3 regions of the Clostridium ljungdahlii DSM 13528 genome follow, and region 2 is predicted to be linked to each of the others. Evidence: riboswitches for the same ligand, from Rfam matches in the RefSeq annotation. Region 2 holds a riboswitch; each other region holds the start of a gene.
What was found. Region 2 has a riboswitch for glycine ahead of CLJU_RS04095 (transcriptional regulator). Riboswitches for the same ligand answer to the same signal wherever they lie in the genome.
Positions count from the first base shown of each region.

Region 1: it holds a riboswitch for glycine, as region 2 does, so the genes downstream of both, gcvT (glycine cleavage system aminomethyltransferase GcvT) here and CLJU_RS04095 (transcriptional regulator) in region 2, are expected to answer to the same signal.
Region 3: it holds a riboswitch for glycine, as region 2 does, so the genes downstream of both, CLJU_RS14420 (ACT domain-containing protein) here and CLJU_RS04095 (transcriptional regulator) in region 2, are expected to answer to the same signal.

Region 1 covers NC_014328.1:2,676,072-2,679,363, forward strand. The annotation lists gene gcvH (glycine cleavage system protein GcvH) at 1-39, opposite strand, end outside; gene gcvT (glycine cleavage system aminomethyltransferase GcvT) at 56-1,162, opposite strand; glycine riboswitch at 1,231-1,324, opposite strand; gene CLJU_RS11900 (NAD(P)-dependent oxidoreductase) at 1,492-2,760, opposite strand; gene CLJU_RS11905 (hydratase) at 3,199-3,292, opposite strand, start outside.
Region 2 covers NC_014328.1:918,332-921,623, forward strand. The annotation lists gene CLJU_RS04080 (sulfite exporter TauE/SafE family protein) at 1-151, shown strand, start outside; gene CLJU_RS04085 (hypothetical protein) at 206-541, opposite strand; gene CLJU_RS04090 (DUF1653 domain-containing protein) at 985-1,239, shown strand; glycine riboswitch at 1,501-1,587, shown strand; gene CLJU_RS04095 (transcriptional regulator) at 1,726-1,923, shown strand; gene CLJU_RS04100 (amino acid permease) at 2,098-3,292, shown strand, end outside.
Region 3 covers NC_014328.1:3,227,064-3,230,355, forward strand. The annotation lists gene CLJU_RS14415 (methyl-accepting chemotaxis protein) at 1-1,082, opposite strand, end outside; glycine riboswitch at 1,319-1,408, shown strand; gene CLJU_RS14420 (ACT domain-containing protein) at 1,552-1,821, shown strand; gene CLJU_RS14425 (PFL family protein) at 1,840-3,198, shown strand.

The sequences.
Region 1 (3,292 bases), 1.8 Mb from region 2:
ATGATCTTTTGAATACAATAATTCCTTTAAAGTTTTCATTTATAAATCCTCCCCACTATTTGTTATAATTTTTATTATAAAATTTCTTGCTAACTACTTCCGCATTTAAAAGCTTATTCCTCACCTTTATAGAAATAGAAGTTCCAATAGGTGCATATTTAGAATCAATTAAAGCAAAACCTATATTTTTATTTAAAGAGGGTGAGCGATATCCAGTGGTTACTTCTCCTATTTTCTTATTCTCTGCAAAAACTTCGTATCCGTGCCTTGAAATTCCTCTTTCCTTCATTTCAAAGCCAACTATTTTTCTCTTTAGTCCTTCTTTTTTCTGCTTTACAAGAGCATCTTTGCCTATGAAATTGTCCTTATCAAGTTTCACAAAAATTCCTATGCCTGCTTCAAGAGGTGTAATTGATTTAGACAATTCATTTCCATAAAGTGGCAAGCTAACTTCAAATCTCAAAGTATCCCTTGCACCAAGTCCTATTGGTTTTATACCATCTTCTTTACCTGTTTCAAGTATCTTATCCCACAGATACTCTGCATTTTCGGTTTCTGAATAAATTTCAAATCCATCTTCTCCTGTATATCCTGTTCTTGAAACCATGCACCTTTTTCCAGCAACTAGTACATCTTTTTTGAAGAAATAGAACTTGATGCTATCTAAATCTGTATCCGTTAATTTTTGAAGTATTTTTTGCGCATTTGGCCCCTGAATTGCAAGCTGTATAATTGAAGGAGATATATTTTTTATATCTACCTGAAAATTTTCCTTATTTTTTTTCATCCAGTCAATATCTTTATCAGTATTTGCAGCGTTTATTACGAGAAAAAAGTGCTCATTTGTAAATTTATAAACAAGTATATCATCTACTATTCCACCTTCTGGATAACACATAGGTGTATATAATATTTGGTTTTCTTTAATCTTAGCTGCATCATTCGTTATTAAATTTTGAACAAATTCTAGTGCATCTTTTCCTGTTATATCTGCTTCTCCCATATGTGAGACATCAAATAATCCTGCTTTTTTACGTACTGCTTGATGTTCAGATGTTATGCCTTCAAATTGTACTGGCATATCCCATCCTGCAAAATCTATTATTTTTGCACCGTATTTCTTATAAGAATCAAACAGCGGAGTTTTCTTTAATTCTTCCATAACATAAAACCTCCTTAATATTTTTATGCATTAAAAAAAAGGATATGGAGACTATTTACCCAATAGTCCACATATCCTCTGTTTTTTTACCTGAGAGTTTCGATATTAAATATCTTTCACCTTTGGTACTGTCTTAATAACAGCTTTTTCAGAGTTTTGTCCTACAGCGCTCCTTCTACCTGAGAGTTTTTGATATATCCGTGGCGGCATATCATTGCTTCTTCGGTTAACAACTAGATGCTATCTCGCACTGTATTCATCCAATTTATATACTTTTTACTACATTATTAATATACACCTTAGAATATGGAATTTCAATAAAAATATTTTTAATTTTTATCTGAACTTTCAAATTTCTTATCCATACTCTTTATATATTCTTCCATAGCATTTACAAGGTGCTTTGAAACCTCTACTGCTTCAACAACGGTTTTGGCACCTGTTACCACATCACCTGATGCAAAAACTCCAGACCTTGTAGTTCTTCCTGAATCGTCTGTCTGTATAAGTCCTTTGGAATTTACTTCTATTCCTTCAGAATTGTTTACTATATTTGCCTTAGGTCCCTGGCCTACAGCAATTATTATAGAATCTGCATTAAAAAGCTTTGTTTCCTCATCTTTTAACGTTACTTTCTTTTTCCCTGTATTTTCATCAAAGGACACCTCAGTTGGAACTACTTTAATTCCATCATCTGTTATTTCAACTGGTGCCATTTTATAGAGAAATTTCACTCCATCAAGTTTGGCATAATCAATTTCTATATTATCTGCTCCTGCATGTTCTTCATCACTCCTTGCAATGATAGTTACGTCATTTGATCCATTTCTAATTATAGTCCTTGCAGCATCCATAGCAACATTTCCTGCTCCTATAATTGCAACTTTATCTCCCAAATTATAGGCCTCAGGATTTTTAAGATAATCTATGGCATAATTCACATTACCATAAGTTTCTCCTTTAAGTCCCAAGCTCCTTGGGCTCCACACTCCTGTTCCTATATAAACCGCCCTGTATCCATCCCTAAACAAATCTTCAACAGTTATCACAGGTCCTATAAGAGTATTAGGCCTTATCTTAACTCTCATATGGAGAAGTTTATCCTTAAGCCTGTCCAAAATATCTTTAGGAAGTCTAAAGGCAGGTATGCCGTATCTCAAAACTCCTCCTATATCTTCATGGGATTCAAATATAGTTACATCATATCCCTTTCTTGCCATTATAAAGGCAATACTCAATCCTGCTGGACCTGACCCTACTACTGCAATTTTTTTATTCAACTTTTTTATATCAGCTGACGTTATAAAATTAAGATAAAAGTCTGATATATATTTTTCGATAAGACCAAACTTTATAGGAGTTCCTTTTTTACCAAGCACGCAATGGCCTTCACAAAACTTTTCATGTGGACAAACTTGTGAACAAATAGCTGACATGGGGTTATTTTCAAAAAGAAGTTTCCCGGCTTCTTTTATTTTATTCTCTTTAAAAAGTTTTATTACTTCATTTATAGGGGTACTTACAGGGCATCCTTTTTTACATTGAGGCACTTTACATCCAAGACATCTATTAGCTTCACCAAAAACAATTTTATCCAATTCTTCTTCCTCCCTTGTGTGTAAACAAATTCTATAATGTTTTATTTACCATCTGTACTATTTTTTATCAATACTCTGTACTAATATTTATATTACATATATATAATCATATATAATAGAAATTATCAATACTTATTATCTGTATCTGTATTAATAATCTTCTGTATTTCTTAATCCATCTTAAAAATACTTGAGATTTCATAAGATTTATAATAGTTATCATGCACAACAAGCACCCCTGTTTTCTTCCTAACTTTTGTAAAATTGCTTCAAAATAATAATTTATTGTATTTTAAATAAAAAGCTGCATTAGCTTGAAGTTAATCCTCCATCTAATGCAGCTTTTCAACGATATTCTAAATATTAATCCTACATTTATCATTAGCAAACAATATTTCTGCTAAAACTTTTACTGCCAATTAAATTTATTACACTAAATTATTTATCTGTTTTATTATAATTTATTAAACATCCATCTAACAATATATTTACTTCTTTTTCAGTAAGCTTGTCAATTTTTACATTGAACTTT
Region 2 (3,292 bases):
AGTCGCAGGCTTATTTAGTATTGCTGGAAATTACATTGGTTCTGGTTATTTTACAAAAAGCGGATCAAAAATAGTACGTCCTGTAATTATAATTGTACTTACGATTTTTTTTATTAAAATATTAGTTGAGATATTATCGAAGCAGTTATAATTACAGGAACGTTTATTTTGTTTTAGGACTATTGGTATAAAGTGGACTTGATTTTTACTTGTATATTTTACCATCCGGTCCTAATTCAAATATGCGTCCAGTTTCTTTACTCACTAATATAAGATTTTGAAAATCAGTTCCATCACTATTATCGTGTCCATATAAAACATAACTTGCATTTAATATATCATCAGAGAGAAACCTTTTTAAAGTATCAGTACCAACAACGTTTTGTGCAGGCTCAAAAGAAGAATTAGGATATTTACTTTCAACGATTTTTAATGCTTGACTATAGTTGACTCCTCCGTGTTCTTGTATGTATGATGCACTTTTATGAGTGATATCGTCATCATCTTGCTTCTGCTGTTTTTTTGCATTTACTGCTTCCAACTTATATTTTGATTTTTCCTGCTGATCTTGAACTGCTTTTGCAAATACATCTTTTAAATTTTTAGCCTCAGAATTATTAGGATCTATTATTAGTACTGCATCTAGGTATTTATTCTATAAATTATACAAAATTCCTTTATAAATATAACACAGAAGTGAAAAAAGAAGTGAGTACTAAAAAATTGAAAAAGTATTCCCCTAATTGGCAGCATAGTTGTTAGATCCAACTGCTTCACATGGGATGAGAGAAAAATCTCTAAAAAGTTTTATGTATCAAGCATATGAATTAGTAATGAAAAGTTCAATAAAGAGTTATTTTAAAAAGAAACGCAATTTTATTGACATAGTAGTATTAGATAAAATTGACTTTAATAAAATTCAAGTAGAAACAGAATTTACTTTAGATAATAAAAGCAGAATATATATTAGGAGTGTGAAAAGATATGGACGAATTAGAAAAAAGAAAAATAGAATTACGAAATCATACAGGAAAGATGGTTAGACATTTCAAAAATAAAAGTTACTTAATATTAGATTTTGCAACACATACTGAGACAGAAGAAGAATTAGTTATATATAAAGCTCTTTACGGTAACTGCGGTGTATTTGCAAGACCAATAGACATGTTTGTTAGTGAAGTAGATCATGAAAAGTATCCGGAAATAAGTCAAAAGTGGAGATTTGAATTAATAAAATAGAAAAGTCGTTTTCATTTTTTTGTTTTATTTAGTTTTGACTTAATATGGTCACTTTAGTATAAATGTTTTTAGAAATTATGATGAAATATAATTTTTATTTTAGTTAAAAGTGAAGAAATTGTTGCAATTTTATCAAATATGTATTAGTATATAATAAAATTAATAATTCAGATGAAGATAGTGGGAGAGTTATGGCTTTTGCCATTCACCGAAGAAGTAAATCTTTCAGGTACCTATTTAATTATAGAGATGACCGCTATTGGATGAATCCTTGGAGAGACTCTTATTGAGCACCGAAGGAGAAAGTCGCATGGCGAAACTCTCAGGTAAAAGGACAGGGAAAAGGTAACACATCTTACAAAAGTAATATATAATTAATTACTTCATTTAGATCTTATCTATTCCCATTTGTATCTCCAACCACAAAATATTTATATAGGAAAAGGCATTTCTAGTACATGCTTTTGACTAAGATGGAGGGATAAAATGGATCAATTAACAAAACTATTTACTAAAACCAATTCTATAGTATGGAAGGGTTTACTTTTAGTCCTGCTAAATGGAACTAGAACCTATCTTACTGTACGTCTAGGGTTACTTAAATTATTCAAATTGTCTATTTTTGAGAAAAATGAATATGAAGATAATGAAAAAGGTGATGCTATTAGCTTTGCAGTATTATGAAGAATTAAAAGTTGCTTCAATTTATAGTTATATTTTTTAACAGCACTCATACTAATAGTGTATTTGTACATCATTCATATGGAAAATTATATCTTAATATCAAGATAATAACTCTAGAAATACGAATGCAGCAACATAGGTAAAAAAAGTAACGTTTAGAAAGGCGGAATATATATGTCAGAAAATCAAAATTTATCGAGAGGACTAAAAAATCGTCATGTCCAATTACTTGCAATTGGAGGTGCAATTGGTACTGGATTATTTCTTGGTTCAGGCAGGTCCATTCACTTGGCTGGTCCATCTATTCTATTTGCATATGCTATAACAGGAATTATTTTATTTTTTGTAATGCGTGCCCTTGGCGAATTATTGCTTTCTAATTTAAACTACCATTCTTTTGTAGAGTTTGTGTACGATTATCTAGGAGAAGGAGCAGCATTTATTACTGGATGGACATACTGGTTCTGTTGGATTTCACTTGCTATGGCCGATGTAGCTGCCACTGGACTTTATGTACAGTACTGGATTCCCAATGTACCTCGATGGGTACCAAGCCTTATAGTTCTTGTAATTTTACTAATTATGAACCTTACTGCGGTAAAATTATTTGGTGAAATGGAATTCTGGTTTGCATTAATTAAAGTTGTTGCAATTTTGGCACTTATTATAGTTGGTACATTTATGATTATTAAAGGATTTTCTACAAATGCTGGTGCATCTAGCTTTTCAAACCTTTGGAGACATGGAGGTTGGCTACCAAATGGGGCAAATGGCTTTATACTTTCATTTCAAATGGTTGTATTTGCTTTCACTGGAATCGAATTAGTTGGTTTAACAGCTGGTGAAACTGAAAATCCAGAGCATGTTATTCCAAGGGCTATTAATAACATTCCAATTAGAATTATTATTTTCTATGTAGGAGCACTTGCTGTTATTATGGGAATATATCCATGGAACTCAATCAATCCAGCTAAAAGTCCATTTGTACAGGTATTTGCTTCAGTTGGAATTGCAGCAGCAGCAAGCATTGTAAACTTTGTTGTGCTAACATCAGCAGCATCTGCTTGTAATAGCGGTATTTTCAGTACAAGCCGTATGGTTTACTCTCTTGCCAAAGAAAATAATGCACCTGGGTCAATGAAAAAGTTAACTTCTAATCATATACCTTGCAATGCTGCAATATTTTCTGCAGCCGTTATCTTAATTGCAGTTATTTTAAACTATATCATGCCAGGTGAAGTATTTGTACTAATTACAAGTATATCAACATTTTGCTATATATACATCTGGGCAATTATAGTTATCTGTCACATGAAATACCGTAAAACTAAACCTGAACTTGCTGCCAATAACAAATTTAAAATGCCAC
Region 3 (3,292 bases), 2.3 Mb from region 2:
TCTCTTTTGTCAATTTGTATTCTGTAGTTTAAATTAAACTTTGATAATTCCAGGGCATACTTTCTTATTTTATGAAGTGGTTTTTTTATAGTTCCAGCTATAAATAACCCTATAAAGAATCCTATCAAAATAAATAGAACAGTTATCATAATTATTTTGTATTTTAACATATTTACTTCACTAAATATTTCACTCTTATCTATAGTAAGCCCCAGCGACCAATTTAAGTCAGCTATTGGTGCATAGGCCATAAACATATCTTCATTATCTTTTTTATAGTATCCCGAGCCACTTTTACCCATTATCATATTTTTTTCTAAAATTGACAGTTCACTTAAAGAATGATCTTTTTTTTCATCTTCTATAGTATTATCTTTATTTAGCACCAGTTTCAAATCCTTATGTGCTACCTTAACCCCTTCCTTATTTATTATAAAACAGTATCCGCTTTTACCCAGTTTTTCATTTTGAACTAATTTATTTAAACTTTCCATACTTACATTTGAAAATAATACTCCTACAACTTTTTCATAAGAATCTTTTATTGGAACTGCCACCGCCATTATCTGCTGCCCATCCGTATTCATCACTGGATCTGAAATAGACATTTTCCCACTTAACGCATTTTTAAGGTAGTAATTCTTGGTGTCCTCTAAATTAGCTTTAGTCTTTTCACCAGTTTGCATATAAATCATACCACTTGAATCCATCACATTTAAGTTCACATATCCTAATTGTTTTGCTCTCATCTTAAGAAGAGGTGTCTGTATTGAAGTATTCATGGATTTTATAATATCATTTGATGCTAACTCTTCAATTGCTTTAACATCCTGTTTTAAAGTTGCATCTATGAGTTTAGAAGACTCTATTGCTCTACTTTCAAGCGAAAATTTTATACTATCTTCCATAGCTCTATAAGCACTGTAATAAGATGTTATTCCTAATATACTGCATATGAATATTATAAGTATTCCAATCTCACAAACTATTTTCACTCCCACACTGTTTAAAAAAGATAGATTAAACTTTTTCTTCTTACCAAAAAATAACTTTGAGGCACTTAAAAATAATTTTTTTAACATAAAATTCCTCCAGTATATAAATTTACATTAATCATATCTTTTATTTTAATGTGGTATTTTTAAGCTGTTGTTAAATAGAACTTTTTTTAACGTAAATTTAACCTATGATAACCAACATGGATATTCCAATGAAATTTACAATAATATATTTGAATTGGCTTTTTTAATATGATATAATTGTGATAATTTAAAAGGGTCGGATGAAAATAATGGGATTAAATTTTTAAACCGTTATTAGACGAACCTCTGGAGAGACTCTTATGAGCACCGAAGGGGAAAGCCAAAGTTGGGTGAAACTCTCAGGTACAAGGGACAGAGGATTTTATACAAAATGATAATTATTGACTTAATTAATAGTTATTGTTTAAAATCTTATTTTCCAGAGACTAATTTAATTTGGTCTTTTTTTTTATAATTGCTAATAATAGAATTAATCAATACAAACTATTTAAAGGAGATGGATTATAAAATGAAGTCATTTATAACTGTACTTGGAGAAGACAAAACTGGTATTATTTACAAGGTAACTTCTGTACTATTTGAAAATAACATAAATATTTTGGACATAAACCAAACTCTCATAGAAGGCTATTTTACAATGGTAATGCTAGTTGATTTATCAAAAATGAAAACAGATTTTATAGAACTAAAAAATCACCTTGAAAACAAAGCTAAAGAAATAGGAGTTGTCATTAAGCTTCAACGAGAAGACATATTCACTTCTATGCACCAAATTTAAACTAAGGAGTTGAGTTAAATGATAAATACTAAAGACATTATGGAAACCATAAACATGATTGACAAAGAAAACCTAGACATAAGAACCATAACTATGGGTGTCTCTCTTTTAGATTGTATAGATAGTGATGGAAAAAAAGCAAGAACTAAAATTTACGATAAAATAACTAAACAAGCTGAAAACCTAGTAAAAACTGCCAATGAGATTGAAACGGAATATGGTATACCCATAATACATAAAAGAGTATCCGTTACACCTATTTCACTGATAGCCCAGGCAAGCTCTGATAAAAGTTATGTAGAATATGCCAAAATTTTAGATAAAGCTACCCAAACTTTAGGTATTGACTTTATTGGGGGTTTTTCAGCACTTGTACATAAAGGTTATACTAAAGGTGACAAAATACTTATAGAGTCCATTCCAGAATCTCTAGCTGTTACTGAAAAAGTCTGCTCCTCTGTAAATGTAGGAACTACAAAAGCAGGAATAAACATGGATGCAGTAAAAGATATGGGAAGAATAGTAAAGGAAACTGCCTATCTCACTAGAGAAAATGAGAGTATAGGTTGTGCAAAGTTAGTAATATTTTCAAACGCAGTAGAAGATAATCCTTTCATGGCAGGAGCATTTCATGGAGTTGGAGAAGCTGATTCCATAATAAACGTAGGTGTTAGTGGTCCTGGCGTTGTAAAATGTGCTCTAGAAGAAGTTAAGGGGCAAAATTTCAATGTAGTTGCAGAAACAATAAAAAAGACAGCTTTTAAAATAACAAGAATGGGTCAATTAGTTGCTGGAGAAGCTTCAAAAAGATTAAGTGTTCCTTTTGGTATAGTAGATTTATCACTTGCACCTACACCTGCTGTAGGAGACAGTGTTGCAAGAGTTCTGGAAGAGATGGGCCTTGAAAGTTGTGGGTGCCCAGGTACTACTGCTGCTCTAGCATTATTAAATGATGCAGTCAAAAAAGGAGGCATAATGGCAGCATCTCAAGTTGGTGGATTAAGTGGTGCGTTTATACCTGTAAGTGAGGATGAGGGTATGATAAGTGCAGTAAATTCAGGGTCTCTTAATCTTGAAAAATTGGAAGCAATGACTTGTGTATGTTCTGTAGGTCTTGACATGATAGGTATACCTGGTGATACTCCTGAATCCACTATATCTGCCATAATAGCAGATGAATCTGCTATTGGAATGATTAATAATAAAACAACTGCCGTGAGGGTAATCCCTGTTTACGGGAAAAATGTCGGAGATGAAGCAAATTTTGGAGGACTTCTCGGAAAAGCACCTATAATGCCTGTAAGTAAATTTTCAAGTGAAAGTTTCATAGCTAGAGGTGGAAGAATTCCTGCTCCAATTCACAGCTTTAAGAATTAGATTTTCCACTTAAAAGCCCCATATATTTTTAATGTTGAATGCAAATTTAAATATAGGTATAAATAAAATTTAATTTTATTGTAAACATGTTTAG